DNA from 2 places in the Lactobacillus sp. 3B(2020) genome. Region 2 is predicted to be linked to the other one. Evidence: predicted binding sites of a transcription regulator. Region 2 holds the regulator's gene; the other holds the start of a gene.
What was found. The regulator Rex, encoded in region 2, represses fermentation and respiration genes when NADH is low (regulators of the CRP and FNR family bind a similar motif). The targets are predictions, from matches to a motif close to TTGTGAANTANTTCACAA.
Positions count from the first base shown of each region.

Region 1 (8,534 bases), 450 kb from region 2:
GCTGAACTGAAAAATGAAAATACTGGAACGAAGCACTTAGTAAAAGTAAACGCTTTTCGGCAAGCAGTAATCAAGGAATAGAAAGGAAGCACAATGGTGACAGCACAAAGCGATCGATTGCGGTACAGTATTTTGGCAAGCGGTAGTCGGGGAAATTCAACATACATTGAGACACCTGCTCACCGGATTTTAATTGATGCCGGATTAAGTGGTAAACAACTTGAACTACGGATGGCCAAAATTAATCGAAGTCTTAAAGATGTTGAGGCAATTTTTGTAACTCATGAACATAGTGATCATATAAGCGGCGTTGGGGTATTAGCACGGCGTTACGGGATGGCAGTTTATGCCAATCAAGGGACTTGGGCAGCAATGCAAAATAAGATTGGTAAAATTGACCCAGCCCAAAAGCATTTGTTGGAACCGGGAAAAGTAAAGGATTTTGGTGACTTGCAAGTTGAAAGTTTTGCTGTTTCGCATGATGCGGCCGAACCCCAATTTTATCAACTGCACCATGATAATCAGGCTTTTTGCATTTTGACTGATACTGGTTATGTCTCTGATCGAATTGCTGGCGTAATTAAAAATGCGGATGGCTATGTAATGGAGTGTAACCACGATCCTGAAATGCTGCTTGCTGGACAACGTTACTCTTGGCCACTCAAACAACGGATTTTAGGGACGGAAGGACACCTTTCCAACGAAGATGGCGCCAATGCTTTAATGAGTGTGATTGGAAACCGGACAAAGACGGTTTATCTTGGTCATCGTAGTCATGAAAATAATACCAAGTCATTAGCTCATTTGACGGTAGCATCAATCTTGACTGCTCAAGATTTTGGAGTGGATCATGATTTTGCCCTTAAAGATACTGAACAAGATGAAGCCACCGCTCTTTTAAGCCTTTAATAAGATTTTTTCATCGTAATCACTAGCTTAATAAAGTTGGTAAAATGGAGAAAAACGAGGAGGATTCGGATTTGAAATTTGATAAATTTTGGCTAAGGGTTGCCGGAGTCGGTTTGGTAGCCGGTTTAATCGGGGGTGGTGTCTCCCTTGGAGTTGCCCATACTTGGGAAAATTGGCAAACAAGTATGAGTACCAAAGTTCCAAGTGGTTCCAACAAGAGTGGTGGTGCCACGGTAAAGAAGAATGCAGCGACAGCAAGTACGCAAGCTACTGAAGCGTATGCCAAAGTTCAAAACGCGGTTGTTTCCATCATTACTTATGAATCAACGGATAATAGTAATTCTTTTGACCTTTTTAATCAAGGTAGTCAGTCAACCACTACCAACAGTCTCACTAAGGCAAGTGAAGGCTCTGGGGTAATTTACAAAAAGAGCGGGAATGTTGCCTACGTTGTAACGAACAATCACGTTGTTTCTGGTGCTAAGAAGATTAAGGTGCTATTAAGTAATGGTAAGTCAGTTGGTGCTAACTTAGTTGGTAAAGACGCGACGACGGATTTGGCCGTCTTGAAGATCAATGCGGCCAATGTTTCAACAGTGGCTAGCTTTGGGGATTCAAGTCAAGTTAAGGCCGGGCAAGATGTCTTAGCAGTTGGTTCACCAATGGGGACAAAGTACGCTAATTCGGTTACTAAAGGGATTATTTCAGCTCCTAAACGGACCGTTAAGGCCTCTAGTGATGCGGTAGCAACCACCGTTATTCAAACTGATGCCGCTATTAATTCAGGGAACTCTGGTGGTCCATTAGTTAATATGGCTGGGCAAGTAATTGGGATCAATTCAATGAAACTTTCGTCAGATGGTTCCGGAACGAGTGTTGAAGGGATCGGTTTCTCAATTCCAAGCAATGAAGTCGTAAATGTGATTAATCAACTGGTTAAAAATGGCAAAATCTCGCGACCATCGTTAGGGATTAGTGCCGTTAGTTTAAGTCGGGTTGAACCAAGCCAATTACAATCGGTTTTAAAGTTACCAACTAACGTTACAAAAGGAGTTGTGGTAATGGAAACGGAGAGCGGTGGCATAGCTGCTAAAGTTGGCTTAAAACAATATGATGTTATTACGGCGATTAACGACCAAAAAGTGAATAACATTGGTGAATTAAAAACCCAGCTATATAAGTTAAAGAGTGGTGACACCATCAAGATTGCCTATTATCGAAATGGGCAGCTAAAAACAGTAACAACAAAAGTTGAATAAGGTGAACATATTACGCATGGAAGCGAATTGAGGCGATCTTCCATGCGTTTTTTGATTTTGGAGGGTAAAAATGGTATTTTTGTGAATGTGGAAAAATTATCCCCAGACTTATCCACAGGCTAAAAAAAGCTGTAAATTCAAGAATTTACTTGTGTACAAAGTTTTCCACAAGACTGTGGAGAAACTGTTGAAAAGTGGAAATAAAATTATTGAATCATTCAAAAACGTTGATGTAAAGTGTTTTACAATTCGAACGAGCGAACAATTGTTGGTGTGGATAACTATAAATAAATCGGAAGCGGATTCACGAATTTAAAGGAGAAAAGCAGGGTGAAAAAGTAAGTTTTCCACTAAAGCTGTGGAAAACTTGTGGATAACCTGTTGAAAAGGAGAAAGTTATGAACATTAAGATTATTGGCGTGGGAAAAATTAAGGAGAAGTTCTACCGGGCAGCAATTGCAGAATATGGGAAACGCCTTTCACGTTACTGCAAGTTTGAAGTTGTTGAAGTGCCAGATGAAAAAGCTCCTGAAAACTTAAGTGAAGCCCAAATGGCAGAAGTGATGGCAAAAGAAGGGGAACGGATCCTCGCTAAGATTAAGGATCGCGAATATGTTTATGCTTTAGCGATTAAGGGTAAGGAGCGTACTTCCGAAGATTTTGCGGCTGAAATTGATAAGCTGGCAACTTACGGCAAAAGTGACATTACCTTTGTAATCGGAGGTTCACTCGGTTTAACGCCAGCCGTGCTAAAGCGGGCAGACCAACAAATCTCTTTTGGCCGGTTTACTTTACCCCACCAATTAATGCGCGTGGTCTTAAGTGAGCAAATTTATCGGGCTTTTACGATTATTAATGGCCTGCCATATCACAAATAAGCCAAGCAACAGGAGGATAGGAAAAGCGCCTCGTTCAACAATTAGGCTAAAATAGTTTAAGATGACAGAATATTAACTAATTGATGATCTGGTAGGGTAAAATTAATAAAAGTCTCTTGAATTTTAGTGAACAATGTCACAAAATAGATGTGTAAGCGTTTGCGATTAAAAGTTTGGAGGATTAAAAAATGGATCGTCAATTTGATTTCTTAATGCCAAGTGTTAACTTCTTTGGTCCTGGGGTCATTGCTAAAATTGGTGACCGGGCAAAGATGCTCAACATGAAAAAGGTTTTAGTGGTAACTGAAAAGGGTCTACGGAAAATTCCAAATGGTCCTGTTGAACAAACATTAACTTCTTTGGAAAAGGCAGGCGTTGGTTACACGATTTTTGATGGGGTAGAACCTAATCCCAAGATTCGTAATATCAAGGCTGGGAAGAAGCAATATTTAGATGAAAATTGTGACTCCATTATTACGGTTGGTGGGGGTTCCTCACATGACTGTGGGAAGGGAATTGGAATTATCCTAACTAACGGTGATGACATTACGAAGTTAGCTGGGATTGAAACCCTTGATAAGCCATTACCACCTTTGATGGCCGTTAATACGACGGCTGGGACGGGTTCTGAATTAACTCGGCATGCCGTAATTAGTAATGAAGAAACTCATTTGAAGTTTGTGGTGGTTTCTTGGCGGAACATTCCGTTGGTATCCTTTAATGATCCAATGCTGATGTTAGGAATTCCACAATCCATCACGGCTGCAACGGGGATGGATGCCTTTGTTCAAGCGATTGAACCATACGTTTCTGTTGACCACAACCCAATTACGGATAGTCAATGTAAGGAAGCCATCCAATTAATCCAAGATGCTTTACCAAAGGTGGTTGCTAATGGTCAAAACGTTGAAGCTCGGACCAAGATGGTTGAAGCTGAAATGCTTGCTGGAATGGCCTTTAACAATGCTAACTTGGGTTACGTTCACGCCATGGCACACCAATTGGGTGGTCAATACGACGCTCCTCACGGGGTTTGCTGTGCTTTATTGTTGACAACGGTCGAAGAATACAACTTAATTGCTTGTCCCGATCGGTTTGCTGAATTAGCTGAAGTCATGGGTTATGACACGACTGGCATGACAACCTTCGAAGCAGCTCACAAGGCAATCGAAGGGATGCGGGAAATGTGCAAGGCTGTTGGAATTCCAGCTTCTATTAAGGAAATTGGTGCAAAGCCAGAAGACTTTGCATTGATGGCTGAAAATGCCTTGAAGGACGGAAATGCTTTCTCTAACCCACGGAAGGGAACGAAAGAAGAAGTGATCGCTCTTTACCAAAAGGCATATGATGGTATCTACTAAAAGTTAAATTATCCACAACAAAAAACAGGCCAAGTTAACCAAGAGCGGTTAGCGCGGTCTGTTTTTTTTGCTCTTCGTCAATCATGACCTAAGCAGAATTTTTCTACTTGGGTCATCTTGAGATGGTTACTTAATTTCATGCTTTGCGGGTTGACCGTTTAAGATGGCCATTACGTCATCTAAGGCAATGTCGACCATATTTTGGACAGCGATGTTGGTAAAGAAGGCAATGTGAGGGGTTAAAATTACATTTGGTAAATCAACCAGTTCTTTGATTTGGGGAGCATCTTTAAGCTGGTCGGCTTGATGGTCTTGGGCAAAAACGGTAGCTTCCCCTTCAACGGTATCCAGTGCGGCTGCGGCAATTTCGCCATTCTTCAAGGCCGCAATTAAATCGGCCGTGTTAACAACGGGCCCCCGGCTAGCGTTTACCAAACCAGCCGTCGGTTGCATTAAAGCAAAGTCTTTTTTGGTCAATAAACCTTCGGAAGTTGGGTTCAAATCAACATGAAGGGAAACAACATCGGCCCGTTGTAGAAGGTCTTCTTTGGTGGTGTATTCAACGATGTCTTTCAAATCTTCCCGGGGCTTCACATCGTAACCTAGCACCGTGGCGTTCAAGGCGTGAAGGAGCTTGGCTAAGGTGCCCCCAATTCGCCCCACTCCAATAATGCCGATGGTGGCAGAATGGATTTCCTTTGCTTGCAAACCGCTCCAGCGGAAATCAGCGTTGGCCACCCGGTGGTCAACGACAGGCGTGTGGCGGAGTAAACGGAAGATTTGCATTAAGGCAAATTCAGCCACGCTCCGTGGGGAGTAAGCTGGGACGTTAGTAACTACAAGACCGTTTTGATGGGCTAATTCAAGGTTAATGGTATCGTAGCCTGCTGTTCGGGTAGTGAGTTGTTTAATCCCGTGTTCCTTTAAGGTAGGGTAAACATTATCAGTAACCTTTCCTCGTTGTTGGATCACGACGCCATCAACGCCATCAAGTTGATCGAGAGCATCTTGAATTAACTTTGGTGAGGTTACGATTTCAATTTGGTGTTCTCTGGCGTAAGCCTTAATTGCTGGTTTTTCGTCGTCTCGAACACTGGTCATTAAAATTTTCGTCATCATTGACCTCCTAGTGATTTAAGAAGTTTGTAATCCGTTGAATTGCTAATTGTAAGTTTTCCATACTCGTTGCGTAAGAGAGCCGTAGGTAGCCTTCACCACCAGCTCCGAAGAAGCTCCCCGGGATCGTGGCAACTTGGCCTTCCTTAGCCAAACGGGTTGCAAAAGCAACGTCGTCGGTGCCTTGATCAGCTGGAAGTTTAACAAAGAGGTAGAAGGCACCAGTTGGGGTGGCAACCGAGAAGCCTAACTTTGTTAATTTACTAGTTAAGTAGTCGCGCCGTTCTTGGTAAGCGGCCTTCATTTCAAGAGTTGCTTGCCGACCAGCTTCACTACCAAAGATTGGCACAGCAGCGGCCATTGCGGGGTCAGATGGGGAGGTAATCATGATTGAGTGAGCAACGCCAATCCGTTGCATTAGGCCGGCTGGTCCAGCAATGAAGCCAATCCGGTAGCCAGTCATTGCGCCAGCCTTAGAAGCCCCGTTTAAGATGATAGTTTGGCCAGGTAAGAACTTAGCAATTGAAACATGGCGCCCGGTATAGACTAATTCGGAGTAAATTTCATCTGAAATTACAACTAAGTTGGTTTGGGCTAAGATGTCTGCCAGATCCGCTAATTCATCACTTGAGTAGGTAACCCCGGTTGGGTTTGATGGATAATTTAAGACAATTGCCTTCGCTGCTGGGTGGGCATTAATAGCAGCCTTTAATTGGGCTGGGGAAAGGGCAAAGTTAGGGGCAGCTGTTGGGACCGTAATTGCCTTGCCACCAAGCATTTCAACCATCGTGGCGTAAAGCGGGAAGGTTGGTGTTGGGATTAAAACTTCATCACCGGGATTAAGTAGGGTGAACAAGGAAGCAAAGATGGCTTCGGTGGCCCCAATCGTAACGGCGATTTCGGTTTCAGGGTCGTAAGTTAAGTCGTAACGGTCCTGCATGAAGTGACTAATGGCTTGCCGCAAAGCAACCGAACCGGCACCGGGAGCATAGTGGGAGTCGTTGTTGTTAATGGCATTAATCGCTGCTTGTTTGGCAACATCAGGAACGTTAAAGTCAGGTTCCCCGACTGTTAACTTGACGATATCAGGAACCGAGCTAATTTCTTTATCAAAAACCAAGATATTAGCCGGTTTGACCTTGGCAAGGTTAGTGTTCATATTAGCGGTTAAATTTGGTTTCATTTCTGGCATAGTAATTTCCTCCTCAAATTTGAAAGCGGTCTCGCCTAAGATCATTATTTAGCAATTAACTGAGAAATAAAAGTAATAACCCATTTAGTAAAGAAAAAATCCCGGTTTACTTTTTTGTAAAACCGGGATTTTTTCTTAGGTTGAAATTAGCCATCTTGGTAAGGCTTCCCGGAAAAGTTTGTTATATCCTAGAAGCCATTGCAAAAGTACCACTGGTTTCTAGGCCTTAATAAAGCTAAACCAGTAGGCATAAAAAGCGCGATTAACTTTTAAAGAACATTGAGAAATCATTTTGCACACCTCATGCTAATTAATTGCTAATAATTCTAATCTTATTTTAAGAAAAGTCAAGAAAGAATCGTAAAACATAATTGATAATCCCGGTTAAATCGTTGATTTGTCAGCTTGGTCAAAAAAAGTCAAAAAATATATAGTTCACACTTGTCTTATGTCACAAAAGTGGTATACTAAGAATTGTAAAGGAAGTGAGCGAGATGCGGATCGACATCAAAGCTTACTTGGACGCCAATCATTTGACGATTTACCAAGTAGCAAAACGTTCCGGCTACGGCTACACCACTTTACACAAGTCGTTCAATAAGCAGCAGAGTATGGCTACCTCGCTAAACTTACGTGACTTGGATGCTTTGTCGCAAGCCAAGCATGAAGCGATGTGGGAAGTCTTACGGGAGCTGGAGGAAAATTATTTAAGGGACGATGATGAGTAGAATCCGTGTAGTTGTTGAGGTCAAAAGGACGTTGTCTATAGGCCTCTTCTTCGTCTAACGGAAAACTTTAGTGGGTGGAGTACGCCCAAAATTAATTATGAAGGTAAATAATGAAAGGGGTTTTGACGATGGCACAAATTCCAGTAGATCCATTTAACAGCATGGATGATCTTTTTAACCAATTAATGGGAAACATGAACGGCCTAAGCGCCGAAAATCGCCGCTACTTAATCAATGGCCGGGAAGTAACCCCTGAAGAATACGCTCAATACCGGCAAACAGGACATTTACCAGAAGTTAATGATGAACTTAAAAACCGGCAACCAAATGGTAAGCAACCGCAAGGCATGTTAGCTAAGTTAGGCCGGAACCTAACCGCGGAAGCCAAGGCTGGCAAGCTTGATCCGGTAATTGGGCGGAATAAAGAAATTCAAGAAACTGCTGAAATTTTAAGTCGGCGGACTAAGAATAACCCAGTCCTGGTTGGTGATGCTGGGGTTGGGAAGACGGCGGTTGTGGAAGGTCTAGCCCAAGCAATTGTGCATGGTAACGTTCCAAATGCAATTAAGAACAAGCAAATTATCTCCATTGATATTTCTAGCCTTGAAGCCGGTACCCAATACCGGGGGAGTTTTGAAGAGAATATTCAAAAACTAGTTGATGAAGTAAAAAAGGCTGGAAACGTGGTTCTCTTCTTTGATGAAATCCACCAAATCATTGGAGCTGGGAACGCTGGCGATGCTTCTGGTTCTAAGGGCATGGCTGATATTTTAAAGCCAGCCCTTTCGCGGGGTGAAATTACGGTAATTGGGGCAACGACCCAAGATGAATTCCGGAACACCATTATGAAGGACGCCGCACTTTCTCGGCGGTTTAATGAAGTGGTGGTTAACGCTCCAAGCAAGGATGATACTTTTAAGATCTTACAAGGTCTGCGGAATTTATACGAAAAGCATCACAATGTCGTCTTACCAGATGACGTTTTGAAAGCTGCGGTTGATTACTCCGTTCAATACATTCCGCAACGGTCTTTGCCGGACAAGGCGATTGACCTAATCGATGTAACGGCCGCGCACTTAGCTGCCCAACAT
Region 1 covers NZ_CP047410.1:29,809-38,342, forward strand. The annotation lists gene GTO83_RS00140 (two-component system regulatory protein YycI) at 1-81, shown strand, start outside; gene GTO83_RS00145 (MBL fold metallo-hydrolase) at 94-909, shown strand; gene GTO83_RS00150 (S1C family serine protease) at 954-2,168, shown strand; gene rlmH (23S rRNA (pseudouridine(1915)-N(3))-methyltransferase RlmH) at 2,567-3,046, shown strand; gene GTO83_RS00160 (iron-containing alcohol dehydrogenase) at 3,235-4,407, shown strand; gene GTO83_RS00165 (D-2-hydroxyacid dehydrogenase) at 4,534-5,523, opposite strand; gene GTO83_RS00170 (aminotransferase class I/II-fold pyridoxal phosphate-dependent enzyme) at 5,534-6,715, opposite strand; gene GTO83_RS00175 (transcriptional regulator) at 7,210-7,443, shown strand; gene GTO83_RS00180 (ATP-dependent Clp protease ATP-binding subunit) at 7,572-8,534, shown strand, end outside.
Region 1: a site for Rex is predicted at 3,171-3,188, ahead of GTO83_RS00160 (iron-containing alcohol dehydrogenase). Genes of this name have one in related genera too.

Region 2 (8,534 bases):
TGATTGTGAAAGGGTAAATGGGACGAAAACCCCAACCGCATAAAGTGGAATTAAGAGGTTCGTTTGTCCATGGAAAATAACGATTAAGATCGCTGCGCCTACGGCTAAAATGATAATCCCGTTGGAATAGCCAAGCCGATCCCCTCGATCCATAAAGGCATGGGGAAGGAACTTATCCTTGGCCATGTTGTATGCCAAAATTGGAAAGGCTGAGAACCCAGTGTTAGCAGCGACCGCTAAGATCATCGCCGTCGCTAATTGCAAAAGATAAAAGCCGATTCCATGACCACCAAAGACCGTGGCTGCAATTTGAGATAAAACCGTTGCCCGGGGATTTGGAATAATCCCAAAGTAGAAAGACATGAAGGTAATCCCGGCGAAGAAAGCCGCCAAGATTAAACTCATAATGGCTAACGTATTAGCCGCATTTTTTTCTTTTGGTTCATTAAAGTTTGGCACTGCATTACTAATTGCTTCAACCCCAGTCAAAGAAGCTGAACCAGCTGAGAAAGCCCGAATCAAAAGGACTAGTGAAATCCCGGCAACTGGTTGACCAAAATCGGCTGTTGCATGATAAGTAACGTGCCCAGTGAAAATGTTATAAAAGCCCCAAATAATCATGACTGAAATCATAACCACGAAGAAGTAAACCGGAATGGTTAAGAAATTAGCACTCTCGCTCATCCCCCGGAGGTTCAAAAACATGATCAAGAAAACAATAATGATTGAGATTGCAACTGAATACTTGTACAGGCTTGGAATAGCCGAAGTTATGGCTTCAGTTCCAGAAGTCGTGGAAACCGCCACGGTCAACATATAGTCAACTAATAGTGAGCCCCCAGCGATCAAACCACCGTTACTCCCCCAGTTCTTAGTTGCAACCACGTAGGCACCCCCACCACTTGGGTAGGCATTAATAATTTGTCGGTACGATAAGGTAATCGCCAACAAAAGGATCAAAACAACCGCCGCAATCGGTAACGAATACCAAATTGCCGCTGCTGAAAGGGTAACTAAAACAGTCGTAATCTGTTCTGTACCGTAGGCGACCGACGATAAAGCGTCTGACGATAGTAAGGCAAGGGCCTTAAACTTAGTAAGGTGGGCTTGACCTTCATCGAGGGTCTTCAACGGTTTCCCAATCAAAACGCGTTTAAGATACCGCCACATGATTTCTCTCCTATATTAATTTAAATTTCTCTTTTCAAGATTTCAACCCCACGTTATCATCTAGTACAACGTGGGGCCATTGCTAAATTGTAACGCAATCCCTATTCAAAAGACAAGTTTTTATGGATGAAATGTCTCATTCCCGTGCGAAAACGGATAGAAATAACTAGTACCATAAAATTAAAGAGGATGGAAAAAAGCTCCTTGACGGCCTGGTTGGGATAAGAAGAACGAAGGTTGATTCATTAGAATCGACCTTTCGTTCGCACTTATCCGCTAAGGCCGTGCTTTGGAGCGAACCAGCCAACTGGTTTGGCGTTTGTGAGCCCATGCAAGGCTGAATCGGTTGGTGCGACCGTTGGGGAAGCAACTGCCATTCAGCTACTGCTTTGACCTTAGTTACTGAGTAACCTTCGGAGATGCAAAAGAGGCCGGAAAGAAACATTAGTTTCTTCCCGGCCTCTATACCAGTCATGCTCATCCTCACAGACTTTTCGGCAAAACCTACTACATCATTCCACCCATGCCGGCACCGGCAGCTGGGTTTACAGGTGCATCACTCTTTGGTTCAGGCTTGTCTGCTACAACAGCTTCCGTCGTCAACAAGAGGGCAGAAACAGAAGCAGCATTTTGAAGAGCTGAACGGGTAACCTTGGTTGGGTCAACAATTCCGGCTTCAACCATATCTTCGTACTTACCATCAGCGGCGTTGTAACCAATACCTGGCTTTTCGTTCTTTAATTGGTTGATAACCACAGAACCTTCAACCCCAGCATTTTCAGCAATTTGGCGAACTGGTGCTTCCAAAGCAGCCTTAACAATCTTAACCCCAGTTTGTTCATCACCCGTTGATTCGTTTTCAAGCTTTTCGAGGGCTGGAATTACGTTAACAAGGGCCGTACCACCACCAGGAACGAATCCTTCTTGGACAGCAGCCCGGGTAGCGTTCAAAGCATCTTCGATCCGATACTTCCGTTCCTTCAATTCAGTTTCCGTAGCGGCACCAACCTTAACAACAGCAACCCCACCAGCTAACTTAGCAAGCCGTTCTTGAAGCTTTTCCTTATCAAAGTCAGAAGTCGTTTCAGAGATAGCCTTCTTGATTTGTTCAACCCGGTCAGCAATGGCAGCCTTGTCGCCACTACCGTCAACAATTGTCGTACTATCCTTCGTAACCGTTACCTTGTTGGCAGAACCAAGTTGGTCAATCGTAGCGTCCTTGAGTTGCATCCCAAGGTCGTCAGAAATAACTGTCCCACCAGTCAAAACAGCGATATCTTCAAGTTGAGCCTTCCGCCGGTCACCAAAGCCAGGAGCCTTAACAGCAACCACGTTGAAAGTTCCCCGAATCTTGTTCAGAACAAGAGTTGGCAAAGCTTCACCAGTAATATCATCAGCGATGATCAAAAGAGCCCGACCTTCTTGAACAACTGATTGAAGTAATGGCAAGATATCTTGGATGTTTGAAATCTTCTTGTCCGTGATCAAAACGTATGGGTTGTCCAAGTCGGCTTCCATCTTATCATTGTCAGTAACCATGTATTGAGACATGTAACCACGGTCAAAGCTCATCCCTTCAACGACGTCAACACTGGTGTCGACCCCACGAGAATCTTCGATAGTGATAACCCCATCGTTACCAACCTTTTCCATGGCATCGGCAATCAACTTCCCAACTTCTTGGTTAGCAGCAGAAATAGAAGCGATTTGGGCGATGTCATCCTTGGTCTTAACGTCGTGGCTCATCGTCTTTAATTCTTCAACAGCGGCATTCGTAGCCTTTTCAATCCCACGACGAATTCCAACTGGGTTAGCACCGGCAGTGACGTTCTTCATTCCTTCGTTAACAATTGCTTGGGTCAAAACCGTAGCAGTCGTCGTTCCATCACCAGCAATGTCATTAGTTTTAGAAGCAACTTCAGAAACTAACTTAGCTCCCATGTTTTCGAAGTGGTCTTCAAGTTCAATATTCTTGGCGATCGTAACCCCATCGTTAGTGATCGTTGGAGAACCATAGCTTTGTTCCAAAACCACATTCCGACCCTTCGGACCAATGGTGGTCTTAACCGTGTCAGCTAACTTATCAACTCCGCGAAGCATTGCACCCCGTGCATCTTCAGCAAACTTTAATTCCTTTGCCATTAATTCTCACCTCATCAATTTTATCCAAGCTTAATTTTTAAACGAAAAACTTAGTCAATAACCGCAACTAAATCCTTCTCATGAACAACTAAGTACTTTTCACCGTCATATTCAACTTCGCGGCCGGCATACTTATCAAATAAAACCTTATCGCCTTCCTTAACACTAACGGCAACTACTTGACCGTTGTCCAAAGTCCGGCCTGCCCCAACGGTAATTACCTTACCAGTAGTTGGCTTATCCTTAGCGTTAGATGCTAAGACAATCCCACCAACCGTCTTTTCTTCTTCTTCAGCTTTCAGAACTACGCGATCTCCTAATGGCTTTAACACGTTAATCCCTCCAAATATATTTTTTATTTTAAGTAAAGTTAGCACTCAACACGATGCAGTGTTAGCACTTAATGTTCTCTAGTGCTAATTACATTTTCTACTATATCACGGTTTAGTCAGATTGCAACAAAAAAGTTTGACCTTTTTTGACTTTTTTAAAAGCGGAATGGGAGAACTACTCTGCTTAAAACCTGGTTTTGCATCGCATTTAAAAATAAAAAAGACTAGAAAGAAAAAGAATTCCTCCCTAGTCTACACCACTTATTCTAACCCAAATTAACGATCAAAGACTGCTGATTCGACCGATCATGATTAGTAATCACTGTCGATCGGTGATGGCTGTCTTTGGCATATTCATCTAAGACTTTCTTAGCAGCCTGCCATTGTTGGTTAAGGTGCTGAAGTTCACCTTGGTTGTACAAAACGCGTAACCGCAGTGTTTGTTCAGCCGTTAATTGCCATTCCTGCGTATTTGGATTATAACGAGATAATAGCCGTGGGGCCTCCATTGGCCCATCGACGATCAAGTTTTTCAACAGCACTGCAATTTCATTTTGTTCTTCTTCAGATGCGCGACTAAACCACTTGATCTTAAAACGAGCTGAATTTGAAACGGCATCAAGCGCCAAATCAAGATTCAGCCCCCGCATCCGTTGATATTGGTAATTTGCTTCTTGATATTGTGCTTTTGAAATCATTCCCCTGTACTCCCTAAAACAAACTTAGATTAACCGGTTTCCCCTTAGTTTATCTCCCATTTAACCAAAGAGTATTACCTTTTTATTCATTTCATCATTTGAATAACTAATTTGCGCTATCCTCATATGTAGAAAAACAACACTAATAAATTATAAACAATTTCAGCATAAAATGGTAGCTCAATTTAAAATTTGCTAAAGCCTAACTAAAAAACTGCACCAAATACCTGGCACAGCGCTAACGAAAAGTTTTCCTGAGTCACACCCACTCAGAGTTAATAATTTAACTATTCATTTACCTTATTTGTTTCAATAAAGTAGATCAAGGTCTGCAATTCATTGGTTAAATCAATATTTTGAACTTGCACATTCTTCGGCACTGACAACCGCACCGGGGTAAAGTTTAAAATCCCGTGTACCCCAGCAGCAACTAATTCATCAGTTACCGCTTGAGATTTGTCACCAGGCACCGTCAAAATAACCGCATCAATTTGCTGCTCTTTGATTTGCTTTTTTAACTCTGAAGCCGGGTAAACTGGAATTCCACTCTTAATCGTATTGGCTAATTCTGGCTTTGGATCAAAAGCGGCACTAATTCGTAAATTCGTGCTTTGATGGAAGTTATAGTTCATCAATGCACTACCCAAACTCCCGACCCCAACAAGAGCTACACTCGTTAATTTATCTTGGTTTAGAATTCCACGGAAAAACTTTAATAAACTTTCGACATCATAGCCGTAACCACGCTTGCCCAGTTCACCAAAGTAAGAAAAGTCCCGCCGAATCGTCGCTGAATCAACTTGGACTGCTTCTGATAATTCGGTTGATGAAACCCGTTTTTTATTTGCGTTTAACAAGACGTTTAGATAACGGTAATAAACCGGCAGACGCTTGGCTGTCGCCCGCGGAATTTTCCGAGATGGCATGTTTTTTTCCTCCTCAACTTCCAACTTGTGAATTTTCCATATAACTTATTCTAGCAATTCCCTTTAGCTTTGTGAACCTTATTGCAATAAAAGTTATTTTTTTGATCCGAAAAAGCATGGTAGAATCATCAGTGGACAATAATATTCGTTTAAAGGAAAGATAGGTTAAACCCATGTTATTAATGCAAACTAATGACGTCCTCCGCCGATTTGGCGCGGACGTTTTATTTCACAATATCAATCTGCAAATTACTGATCATGCCCGGGTCGCTCTTGTTGGTCGCAACGGAGCTGGTAAAACGACCCTCTTAAAGATCTTAGCCCAGATTACGGAACCGGATGAAGGCACCCTTGCCGTCGCTAAAAACGTCACCATTGGTTACCTCGCCCAAGATCAGGGGCTGGATAGTCAAAATACCATTTGGGCCGAATTAGACAGTGTTTTTGCTCCACTTCACCAAATGGAAAAAACCATCCATCACTTGGAAGAGCAACTTGCTGAAGTTGATTCAACAACTCCGCGGTATCAAGAAATTTTAAATAATTACGACCGCTTGCAAACTACCTTTAAAAAGCAAGACGGATTTGCCATTGAATCAAAGATGCGTGGGGTCTTAACTGGCTTTGGTTTCCCCGAAAGTATGTATGAAATGCCGGTCAATTCCCTTTCTGGGGGGCAAAAAACTAAGCTTGCCTTAGCCAAGATCTTACTCCAAGCCCCAAACTTACTGATTCTCGACGAACCAACTAACCACCTTGATATGGGCGTTTTAACTTGGCTAGAAGATTACCTCAAGAGTTATGCGGGGGCCTTGTTAATTGTTTCCCACGACCGGTACTTCTTAGACAAGGTAGTCAATGAAGTTTATGATCTTGACAATCAAACTTTGACCCACTACACCGGGAATTACACCGCTTTTATGCAACATAAGGCCGAACGGATTAAAGCGGAAATGAAACACTATGAGCAACAACAAAAGAAGATTGCGGCACTTGAAGATTTTGTTAACCGCAACATCGTTCGCGCCTCAACAACCAAGCGAGCTCAAGCCCGCCGGAAACAACTCGAAAAAATAGATCGCCTTGAACGACCGGTTAGTGATGACCGTTCAATCCACTTTAGCTTTGAATACGGCGAACCCAGTGGAAATGACGTTTTAGCCGTTAAGGATCTCAAAATTGGCTATCATGAACAAGCCATCGCTGGTCCCTTCAGTTTTAAGGAACAAAAAGGGCAACGGATCGGTATTATCGGGCCAAATGGAATTGGAAAATCAACCCTGCTTAAAACTTTACTCCATAAGTTACCAGCGATTAGCGGGGAAGTAAAATTTGGCGTTAATCTTCAAATCGGTTACTACGACCAGGAACAGCAACAACTCCATCCCGAGAAAACCGTTTTAAACGAAGTCTGGGATGACCATCCCGAAGTTCCCGAAACCGATATTCGCTCCTTATTAGGGAGTTTTCTCTTTGTTGGTGATGACGTCTTCAAATTGGTTAAGGACCTTTCTGGGGGCCAAAAAGCACGGCTGGAATTAACCAAGTTGTCCTTTAAGCCGATTAACTTCTTAATCCTTGATGAACCAACGAACCACTTGGATATTGATAGTCGCCAAGTACTTGAAACCGCCATTAATGAATTCCCAGGGACGGTCCTTTTTATCTCCCATGATCGGTACTTTATCAACCAAATAGCAACTGATGTTCTTGCCGTTACCAAGGATAAGATGACCGCCTACGAGGGTAATTATGATGATTACCTCGCCGCAATCGCTAAGCCAACTACTAATCAAGCCTCAACGATGACTAATGAAAATTCTGTGCGTCCAAGGGGGTCAAAAAAACAAACTTCCTACCAACAAAGTAAGGAAACTCAACGGGCCCGGCGGAAGCTCCAACGCCAAGTTGACAGCTTAGAAGAGCAGATGAACGAACTCAGTGAGCAACAAGCCCAGATTGAAGAAGCAATGAGTCAACCGGACATTGCTACTGATATTGCCAAATTAAGCGATCTCCAAAAGCAACTTGATACGGTTTCTACTCAGCTTGACCAAGTTGAAACCGATTGGACAACGGCCGCGGAAGAGCTTGAACAATTTGATGCCAAACAATCATGATTTCAAGATTAAAATCGTGGGGTCCTCTCGTTGCCCTCGGCTTTTTATGGGAGCTCCTCAATCACTACCTGTTTTTGCCCTTAGTTTGGCAAATAACGACGCCCCTTTTAAAGGCCGCCAGCATCCCTTTTGTTTCGCTTACTAACACAACGTGGTTAATTACTCATCGGTTAATAATCGTCATCTTGCTAATTATTGAGCTGTTTGTCGTCCTAGGCCTTTTTACAAGCGAGCTAATTAGTATCGTTATCGCCGCTAAAGCGATTACTGATGGCTCCTTTACGTGGAAAACAAGCCTGCGGCAATGGCTAAAACACTACCGCTTACTTGGCGGTCCATTAGTGTTAGAGACTGTGATTCTCATTTTAGCCTTAGCCCCCTGGGTAAGCCTAATCTTTAAAACGCCACTCTTTGTCGAACTTCGCTTACCGGAAATTCTTTTAGATTTTCTTTTCCGAAAACCCACCTTTTTGATTTTAGGAGTCATTACTAACCTTGTCTGCCTTAGTCTTACCATTCGGTTCTTACCAACCATTTGGTATCAAATCAATCAGCGAATGGCTTTTAAAACAGCTTGGCAACATAGTCGAACTAAGGCGCCGGTTGTTTGGCAAGCCACTTGGCGAATTAGCATTTTAGCAAGTGGTTTTAGCGTGCTCATCACTTTAATCGGGCTCGCCATCCAAGCAAGCTGGCACCCCACACCAAGCTTAACCCTGGCACTGATCCAATGGGGACATCTAATAATCCTCACGCTTAGTGGTGGATGGTTTGTTGATCAAGTTCTCCAAACCCAAAGACCACGTCGGCAAAAGGGTTGGGTGTTAGGCGGGGGATTATCACTACTTTTTCTCGGGCTTGCATTCACTGAGGCTCAGTGGTATTTCCAACCACTCCGGCGTCCAATGGTAATTTCCCACCGGGGAACTAATGCTAATAATGCGGTGCAAAATACCTTAGCAGCATTAAAGAAAACACGGCATGATCACCCAACCGCGATCGAAATGGATATCCACGAAACCCGGGATCATCAGTTTATCGTGGTGCACGATGAAAATTTAAAGCACCTAACTGGGATCAATAAACGGCCCCACCAATTAACCCTCCGTGAATTAACTAAGCTCCGAGTTCATGAGCACGGTCATT
Region 2 covers NZ_CP047410.1:1,734,510-1,743,043, forward strand. The annotation lists gene GTO83_RS08755 (APC family permease) at 1-1,170, opposite strand, end outside; gene groL (chaperonin GroEL) at 1,678-3,312, opposite strand; gene groES (co-chaperone GroES) at 3,363-3,644, opposite strand; gene GTO83_RS08770 (hypothetical protein) at 3,911-4,342, opposite strand; gene GTO83_RS08775 (redox-sensing transcriptional repressor Rex) at 4,630-5,268, opposite strand; gene GTO83_RS08780 (ABC-F family ATP-binding cassette domain-containing protein) at 5,442-7,388, shown strand; gene GTO83_RS08785 (glycerophosphodiester phosphodiesterase) at 7,385-8,534, shown strand, end outside.